2 regions of the Tepidicaulis sp. genome follow, and region 1 is predicted to be linked to the other one. Evidence: riboswitches for the same ligand, from Rfam matches in the RefSeq annotation. Region 1 holds a riboswitch; the other holds the start of a gene.
The links. A riboswitch is a leader RNA that binds a small molecule or an ion and turns the genes downstream of it on or off. The one in region 1 is predicted to bind cobalamin.
Positions count from the first base shown of each region.

Region 2: another riboswitch for cobalamin. It lies ahead of ACOQOT_RS02930 (ABC transporter substrate-binding protein); the one in region 1 lies ahead of ACOQOT_RS04430 (TonB-dependent receptor plug domain-containing protein).

Region 1 covers NZ_OZ244942.1:939,471-944,028, forward strand. Annotated here, with positions in the region: gene ACOQOT_RS04425 (ferritin-like domain-containing protein) at 1-184, opposite strand, end outside; gene ACOQOT_RS04430 (TonB-dependent receptor plug domain-containing protein) at 411-2,372, opposite strand; cobalamin riboswitch at 2,556-2,762, opposite strand; gene ACOQOT_RS04435 (hypothetical protein) at 2,858-3,106, opposite strand; gene ACOQOT_RS04440 (acyl-homoserine-lactone synthase) at 3,103-3,735, opposite strand; gene ACOQOT_RS04445 (helix-turn-helix transcriptional regulator) at 3,853-4,558, opposite strand, start outside.
Region 2 covers NZ_OZ244942.1:621,430-625,987, forward strand. Annotated here, with positions in the region: gene ACOQOT_RS02910 (ribonucleoside-diphosphate reductase subunit alpha) at 1-332, shown strand, start outside; gene ACOQOT_RS02915 (ribonucleotide-diphosphate reductase subunit beta) at 412-1,371, shown strand; gene ACOQOT_RS02920 (globin family protein) at 1,402-1,818, opposite strand; gene ACOQOT_RS02925 (dATP/dGTP pyrophosphohydrolase domain-containing protein) at 1,919-2,212, opposite strand; cobalamin riboswitch at 2,347-2,528, shown strand; gene ACOQOT_RS02930 (ABC transporter substrate-binding protein) at 2,594-3,466, shown strand; gene ACOQOT_RS02935 (FecCD family ABC transporter permease) at 3,463-4,470, shown strand; gene ACOQOT_RS02940 (ABC transporter ATP-binding protein) at 4,464-4,558, shown strand, end outside.

The DNA of each region.
Region 1 (4,558 bases):
GCGCGTCGTTCGGGTCCCAGAAATGGTCGTGGGTTGCCGAGATGATCTTGTCGAAGGCACTGGTACGATCGAGATAGCGCTCGCAATCCATCATGGCGGCGAAATCGGTCGGCTCTACGGTGTTGTAGATATTGTCCTTCGTGATCTGACCAGCGGCTTCTTTGTGGGGTACTGCCTGCGTCATCAATAATCTCCTCCGGTCTGCGAGGCTCAGGGTCTGTGGGTGCTTTTGGTGTGCCTCAACCTGAAAAAATCATGACGCCTGCGTCATTTTTGGTCTTTGATCTGGATCAAAGAAAAGGGCCGGCGCTGAAAACGCCGGCCCCGCTGCGAGGGGTTCTTATGAGCAGAACCCGAAAAGTCGCCTGTTTCTGCGGATTTTCTCTCCGCTCATTACTCCGGAAAGAGGATCAGAACGTTACTTTCACCCCCATCAGAAATTCCCGGCCCGGCGCCGCGAACCCGTCTGCAGGCTCGTATTCGGCGTCGAAAGCGTTGTTCACCCGGCCGAAAACCTGGAAATGCGGGCCGATATCTTTCGAGCCCGTCAGATCGACCACAGTGTAATTGTCGCCTTCGATGAGACCGCCGCTCACCCGGTCCACATCCCGGTAAAGATCGACCCAGGTAACGGCGAGCCCGAGGCGGGCATCTTCCATCGCCTGCCAGTCGAGCGTGCCATGCACTTTGTGGCGCGGGCGCCGGCTCTGTCCGCCGCGCAGAGGCTGAGTATCGACGACGGTGAAGGTGTAATCGGCGCGGGCCGACAGTGTGTCGCTGATTTCCACATCGACAAAGCTTTCGATCCCATGCGCGTTGAACTCGTTCACATTCGTTGTCGTGGAATCGAACGAAGGCAGGAAGACCGTGATGATAGCGTTTTCATAATCGGTATCGAAATAGGTGATACCCGTTTGAATGCGCCCGTCAAGGAAGCCCTGCTCGAGACCGACTTCCCAGCCTTCGCTTTCCTCCGGCTCGAGATTGGGATTGCCGCGGAAGGCATTGCCGAAGGAATTCGGCGTAAAGCCATAGCGCTCGAAGAGCGAAGGTACTTTGAAGCCCGTGCCGTAGCTTGCCGTCAGCCGCGTATCGGTTTCGGGATGATAGTAACCCGGCGTCAGCGTGTAGGTGACTTCATCGTCGAAATTTTCCGGATTGTCATAGCGCACGCTTGCCGAGGCAAAGAAGCGCTCGCCGAAGCTCACCCGGTCGCTCAGCCAGAACGAGGTGGTGTATTCATCCGCCTCGGAGCGCAGTTGCTGCACGAAGCCGAAGCCGAAATCGCGAAAACCCCGTGCTTCCAGCTCTTCGTATTTGTATTCACCGGCAAGGTTCAGTGTGTGATTGCCGAGCGTGACGAAGTTTTCCAGCTTGGCGACGGTGCGCGTGCCTTCATTCGTCGATTCCTGGTTGGTGTTGAGGTTTGCCGCATCCGGATGGTCGATGATGACGCGCGTATAATCGGTATAGGCAAGCGTGAGAACGGGCCGGTAAGCGCCGCCATAGAAATTCCCTTTCAGCCCGCCGCTCAGGAAAATCTCCTGGTTCTTGGCAACGGCGTTGAAATCCTGCGGCAGGGAATTGTCCGTATCCGTATTGGAATTGATATATTGGCCGAAGGTGAAGGCTGAGAGCGTGTTGCTCAAATCCGTATCGAGCTGCAGGCTGAGGGCCGTGTTCTCGTTACCGTCTTCTTCTTCGGCAAAACCGCCGCGCAGATGTTGCGGCGTGATGTCATTGCCGTCCGTTGCCTGGCGCGAGAGCGAGAGCGCATAGCCGATGCCTGCATAAGAGCCGTCTGCCAGGGCCGCGGTGTTGAACGTGCCGAGCGAGCCGAGTTCCGCCCGCACGCTGGTGCGCAGCGCGCCTTCGCCCTTTTTCGTGATGATGTTGATGACGCCGCCCAGCGCCGCGCTGCCGTAAAGCCCGCTCTGCGGCCCGCGGATGACCTCGATGCGCTCGACATTTTCTGTCGTCAGCGTGGAAAAGTCGAAAGCGCCCGCCGGGGCACCCGGATCGTTAATCTCGATCCCGTTCAAAAGCACAAGCGTGTGGTTGGAATTGCCGCCGCGCGAAAAGACGCTGGTGACGGAGCCTTTCGAGCCCGATTGCACGATGTGAAGCCCCGGCACGCCTTGCAGCGCTTCGCCCACTGTGCGGTATTGCCGCCGATCGATATCATCGGCGGTGATGACGCTGACGGAAGAGCCGACCTGCTCGATGGGTGCAGGGCCCGAAGGGGCGGTAACCAGAATCTCCGGCGCGATGATCTGCCGGTCCGCATGCGCAAGGCCGGTAAGGAGTGTCGTGAAAAGGGCCGTGCTGCCCAATAGCGCCGCTGTGCGGCGCGCCTCATTGAAATGAACCATTAGTCCAGTCCCCTCATAAAACGGTCCGCCCGACCGCAGGGTGCCGAGGGACGGGATGAGGGAACGGAAAGCCGGAAGGCGCGCGCGGCTTCGTGCATGGGGAGGGGGAAGTGCCCGCCGCGCCGCATGCCAAGGCCGCGTCACCGACGGAAGATCCGCTCCGATGGCACACCCCGGCCAGCGGCAGATGACGCGCGATGCGGCAGGTCTCCTGGCTTGCGGGTCATAAAACGGTTCCGGTCTTCCCAGGGCGGATGCCCCAGTGACGTGAGTGGAACCGATCTCGCCGCTTACAGTTGCGGGGGCAGCCAAGGAATGGCCCGTATGAAGCGGGCGTCACCTTGTTCCCTTTTATCCCGGATATCCGGGACCGGATCGCGGCGCGAGTATAGGGGCGCGCTGCAAATTGTCAAAAGCGCAAAAAAACGGAAGGGAAGCAGCGCTCTCACGCCGCTTCCCCTCGCTCAATCCTGTGCGTCTTCTTCTCAGTGCCGCCGCGTCGAGACGGGCAGGGCGGTCAAGGACATCTCCGCTGGGCATTGCGGGTTTTTGAGAACATGCTCGGCAATCACGTCGAGCAGCGCGCCGTGCAATGTCTCCACCCGTTCGTCATGGGCATGGCCGGCGCCGGAGCGCACCAGGTAAAGCACGGCTTTGACGAGCCCTTCGATATGCGCGTCCGCGTTTTGCGGCAAGGCGCCTTCTTCGTGTTTCGGTTTGGTTTGAACGCTCACGCTGCTACCTCTTCTTCATACTCGTGGATGTCGATCACGGAACCTTCGATGCCGAACACATCGCGAATGCGCTGCGAGGAGGAAGGCGCCGTGGAGTAATGCCCGGCGAGAAACTCTTCCTCGCCGATGCGGATGGCCGGCCCGTAAATGGTGGGTTTGAGGCCGAGCTGTTCGAGCGCCCGGGCCTTGGAGGGATAAGTGACGAAAACGAAATGCTCGATGCCGTGCGCCCAGGCCCATTCCATGCCGGCCAGCGTGCACAGGGCATGGTGATAGGTATGCGCGCCTTTCGGCAGATCGGGGTCGACGCACATGCGGCTGCCTTCGGCCACGCGCGCGCTTTTCGGCAGCTCATGGCCATGTGCAAGCTCCGGCCAGAGCGCTTCGAGCATGTAAGGATGATCGGTGCGCACCATGCGCCCGCAGGCCCGCACGGCCTGATTGTCGTCACGAATCGTGAAGTAATGGGTCCAGAGCGGATGGTCGAACTGGTCCGCTTCGCGGTGGTTGAGATTGGGAATGACCCAGCCCGCCCGCTCGACGAAAACCTTGTGGCGCAAACGCAGCATCGAATCGAAAGCGTTGCCGAAATGATGCGCGGTGAGGATGGTGAAGTGATCGACTTTCATGGGGGGCCTCTCTCTCCGTGTTGATGGAGAAAGGCTTTCATGAGGGCGCGCGGACCCGCACCTCCCCTTAAGGGTAGGTCTTGGAAATCGGATTATATATCAAGGAGTTACGGAAGGTCAGAGAAACTGAATGTCTTCCGGATCGATGGTGATGAGCCCGAGATAGAGCGCTTTGACGATGGCGATGCGGCCATAGGCGCCGAGCTTCGTGTAGCAGTTCTTCAGATGGAACTTCACCGTTTCCTGGGAAACGCTGAGAAGCTGGGAAATCTCCCAAGCGGTCTTGCCCCGTGCCCATTGCGTCAGTACTTCCTGCTCGCGCGGGGTGAGCGGCTGGGCGGGGGCCATTTCCACGGCCAGATGGTCCATGAAGACTTTATGCAGCAAGGCGGTGCGGGCATGAACTTCCGCCAGCACCCGCTCGCAGTCCACATCCGGCTCGTCGGAGGCAACGGAATAAACGGCGCTGATGCCGGGCGCGCTTACAAGCGCGGAGGAAATACCCTGCTTGAGGCCGAGATCGGCTGCTTCGCCGTAAAAGCGGCGCTGGAATGGGCTGAGCTCGTGGCGCTCGAGCAGCCTTTGCCAGGAGAAGGGGCCGGAGCCCTGGCCGGCCTGCTGCAAGGTCAGGTCCGCTTGCGCGTAGCCCTGCTCTTCATAGTGGTTCAGCCATTCGGTTTTGTAATTGGTGGCGAAATACTGATCGCGCGTCGGGTCGCGCCCGGGCAGCACATAGCCGAGGATCGCGTGGTTCAGGCCCAAATCGTTCAAGCCCGCCAGCCAGATGTCGAATGCCGATGCGCTATCTTCCGACTGCTGGATA
Region 2 (4,558 bases), 320 kb from region 1:
AGGCCCAGTCGGTCAACATCTTCCTGCCCGCCGATGTGCATAAGCGCGATCTGCACCAGCTGCACCACCGGGCCTGGAAGAAAGGCGTGAAGTCGCTTTACTACTGCCGCTCGCTCTCCATTCAGCGCGCCGAAAAAGCGCAAGGCGGCGGCGCGGTGGCCGAGCTGATGGCGCCGCCCTCCAAGGCCGCCGAAGTGCCGCTCAAGACACTGGAGGAAGTGGCTGTGGAATCGCGCCTTGCGATGAACGGCGCCGGCAATGCCGCGCCCGCGAAACCGCAAGTCATCAATCCGGCTGAGCAGGATTACGACGAGTGCCTGTCCTGTCAGTAAGTTGCGTTTTGTGGCCCGGCGTCAAACCCGGGCCACAAGTCCCTTTATCTGGTGCTGAAGCCTAAACCGGAGCGATCCCATGTCTCTTCTTGAAGAACGCGCCACCTACAAACCCTTCCGTTATCCTTGGGCCTATGATGCCTGGCTGACGCAGCAGCGCATTCACTGGCTGCCGGAAGAGGTGCCGCTGGCCGACGATGTGAAGGACTGGGCGAAATCGCTGACCGATGCCGAGCGCAATCTGCTCACGCAGATTTTCCGCTTCTTCGTGCAGGCGGATGTGGAAGTGAACAATTGCTACATGAAGCATTATTCGCAGGTCTTCAAACCGACCGAAGTGCAGATGATGCTCGCCGCCTTCTCCAATATCGAGACGGTGCATATTTCCGCCTATTCCCATTTGCTCGACACGATCGGCATGCCGGAAGTCGAGTATGAAGCCTTCCTGAAATACAAGCAGATGAAGGACAAATACGACTATATGCAGGAATGGGGCGTGAGCACGGATGAGGATATCGCCAAGACGCTCGCCGTTTTCGGCGCCTTTACCGAGGGCGTGCAGCTTTTCGCGTCTTTCGCGATCTTGATGAACTTCCCCCGCTTCAACAAGATGAAGGGGATGGGCCAGATCGTGACATGGTCGGCGCGTGATGAAACGCTGCACACCAATTCCGTCATCAAGCTTTTCCGCACCTTCATCGATGAAAAGCCGGAAATCTGGACGGAAGATCTGCAGCGCGAGATTTACAAATCCTGCGAAACGATCATCCACCATGAAGACGCCTTTATCGATCTTGCTTTCGAGGCGGGCGATGTGGAAGGGCTCTCGGCCGAGCAGGTGAAATCCTATATCCGCTGGATCGCCAATACGCGCCTTTCCCAGCTCGGGCTTCTGCCCATCTACCGGGTGGAAAAAAACCCGCTGCCCTGGATGGATGAAATGCTGAACGGCATCGAGCACACGAACTTCTTCGAAAACCGCGCAACGGAATATTCCAAAGCCTCCACCAAAGGCACCTGGGACGAAGCGTTCGATTGATTGGCTGAAGAAAGCGGGGGCGCGGCGGCCTTACGCCTTCGCGCCTTCCGCCGCCTCGATCATGGCGCCGGCGAGAAGGGTGTAGGTTTTCTCCCAGGCCGCTTTCGTTTCCGCGGTGAAGGCATCGCCGAGTCCCTGTTCCAGCGTCCAGAGCAGCGCTTCGCCGACCGGCTGGTAGTGGGCGGCGGTGACGCCGTAATCCACATGTTTGCGCCCGAGCTCCTGAACGGCCGGCAGGATCGCCTCGAGATTGTTCAACCCGTTCACGGCGACGGCGAGCATCTGCATCAGCTTCTTGCCCTGCTCGCTTATATCCCCTTTGAAGAGCGGTTTAACCTCCGGTGCGATGGTGAAGAGCCGGTCGTAAAACATGGCGGCCGCTTGATCGGAAATCGGCCGCACGGCGGCAAAGGACTCTTGAACGAGGGTGCGTTCTTGCGGCGTCATGAAGCTCTCCCGGGCTTTCGTGGTAATCGCGAAAAGCCTACTCGGAGAAGGGATATTGGCAATTAAAGGCTCCGTGAGGCGGCGTGATCGCCTGTGAGCGTTAGGCGATATGGCTGCCCGTTCCGTCTCCTGCCGCGCGCCAATTGCGCGCCCGGTTGATCGTCATTTTCTCGTTCACGGCCTGATGGAGATCGATGCCGGTTTCTTCCGCCGCCCGGTAAAGCAGGATGAGGATGTCGGCCATTTCATGCGCCGCGTCTTCTTTGCTGCCGCAGCTTAATGCCTCGCGCAGCTCCTCCATTTCCAGCATGGCCCGCTCGGCAAGGCGGGCTGGCTCTGCCACAGGTCCGAATGTTTCCTCCGCCCAGGCTGCGATCGTGGCCTGTGTTTCCATTGCTCAGATGCCCGCTCTTATCGTCCGGCCTTCATTGGCGCCGTGGCAGCCTAGCTTTGCCTTGGGCCCGGCGGAAGCCTTCCTCCCGTCAAATTTGAGGCATCAGGCTTCTTTTGCATCTTGCCGGTACGCGCACTAGACTGCGCCGCGACGGTGCCCCGCGAGGGGGTAAAAGGGAATCCGGGAATGCCGGAGCTGTCCCCGCAACTGTGAACGGCGAGCCCGCGCCGCATTGCCACTGGCCAAAGGCCGGGAAGGCAGGCGCAAGGGCGCGGACCCGTAAGCCAGGAAACCTGCCGTCATGTCGTCCGCTCCGGGCCGGGTGAGCTTGGGGATGCGGGGTTCCGCTGCGGCGACGCCGGTTTCATCGTCGAGGCGGATATGGCACGGATTTTCACGTCAGGATTGATAGCGGCAGCATTGCTCCTTGTCTTTGCTTCGCTTGGAGCGCGGGCAGGGCAGCCGCCCGCGCCGCAGAAGATCGTCTCGCTCAATCTTTGTTCCGACATTTATCTGCTGATGCTGGCAGCGCCCGGCACGGTGCGCTCGGTTTCTTTTCTCGCGCAAGATCCCTCGCTTTCGCCGGTCGCCGATAAAGCAAAGACCCTCCATGCCAATGCGGGGGAGGTGGAAGAGCTGATCGCCATGCACCCCGATTTGGTGCTTGCCCATGAATTTACCTCGCCCTTGAAGCTCGGCCTTTTCGACAAGCTAGGCATTGAGACGGTCAAAGTAAGCGACCCGCAGTCCTTCGCCGATATCCGCGCCAATCTGCGCCGCATCGCAAAGGCCCTCGGGCGTGTCGACGAGGGCGAAGAGGCGGTCCGCCGTTTCGATGCGGTGCTGGCCGGGACGCATTGGAGAGAAAGCACGCCGCGCGCCCGTGTCATCGTTTACCGCCCGCGCGGCTTTGCAGCGGGCGATGGCGGGCTGACGAAAGAATTGCTGGAGCATGTGGGGCTCGCCAATCTTTCCGGTGCCAAGGACGATCTCGGCGCCTATATGCCGCTCGAAGAGGTGCTGCTCGCCGATCCCGATTACATCATCGTTTCCGCCGATGCCTTGCAGCAGCGCTCGCTTGTCCGCGCGCTGCTCGATCATGCGGCCATGCGCCATTTCGACAAGACGCATGAAGGTGCGCGCATCGCCATCCCCTCCGATATGTGGAGCTGCGGCACGCCTTTTATTGCAGGTGTCGTAGAGCGGCTTGCCGCGCTGCCGCGTGCGCCGCTTGAGAGGGAGGCGCGGCAATGAACCGTTCCGGGACCCGCGCCGGCCTCAAGCTCAATCTCGCTTTGGCGCTGCTTGTCGCCGCCGCTTTTGCCGCTTCCATCGCCATGGGCCGCGGCGGGGCGTTTCTGACCGACGCCTTTCGCGAGGCTTATGCGCTCGATCCGGAAACCTTCGCCGTCATTCTTTATGACATCCGCCTGCCGCGCGCGCTGCTCGGGCTCTTTATCGGGGCAAGCCTCGGGCTTTGCGGTGCGGCCTTGCAGGGGCTCTTGCAAAACCCGCTGGCGGAACCGGGGCTCATCGGCGCCTCGAGCGGGGCGGCGCTCGGCGCGGTCAGTGTTTTTTATTTCTCGCTTGGCGGGGGAATGCTCGGCCTGCCGCTTGGCGGCATTGCAGGGGCGGCCCTGGCACTCGGCATTCTTTATGCGCTGGCCGGGCGCAACCCCAGCCTGACAACCCTCATTCTGGCAGGTGTTGCCATTTCCGCTTTTGCCGGCGCTTTGACCTCGCTTGCCCTGTCCCTTGCGCCGAGCCCCTATGCCGCGCTTGAAATCGTCTTCTGGATGCTGGGCTCGCTTGCCGACCGCTCCATGGAACATGTGCTCTTCGCCGCTCCTTTCATGGGCCTCGGCGCGCTTATCATCGCAAGCACCGCCCGTGCGCTCGATGCCTATGCGCTGGGAGAAGACACGGCAACGAGCCTCGGCTTCAATCCGGCTTCGGTGAAGGCGCGGGTCATTCTGGGCACGGCCCTTGCCGTCGGTGCTGCCGTGGCGGTGACGGGCGTTGTCGGTTTTATCGGCCTTGTCGTGCCGCATCTCGTGCGTCCGCTTGTCGGCCACAGTCCCGCAAGGCTCCTGCTGCCGAGCGCGCTTGCCGGCGCCGCGCTCACCCTTGCCGCCGATATTGTCGTGCGTCTGCCGCCGACGGGGCTTGAGCTGAAGCTCGGCGTCATCACCGCGCTTCTGGGTGCGCCGTTCTTTCTCTATCTGGTGCTGAAAGCACGGCGGGAGGCGGCATGGTAAGGGCGCTGCGCACCGACAATCTGAAAGCCGCTCTCAATGAGCGCCGGGTCCTGCGCGGTGTGTCGCTCGAGCTTAAAAAGGGTGAAGT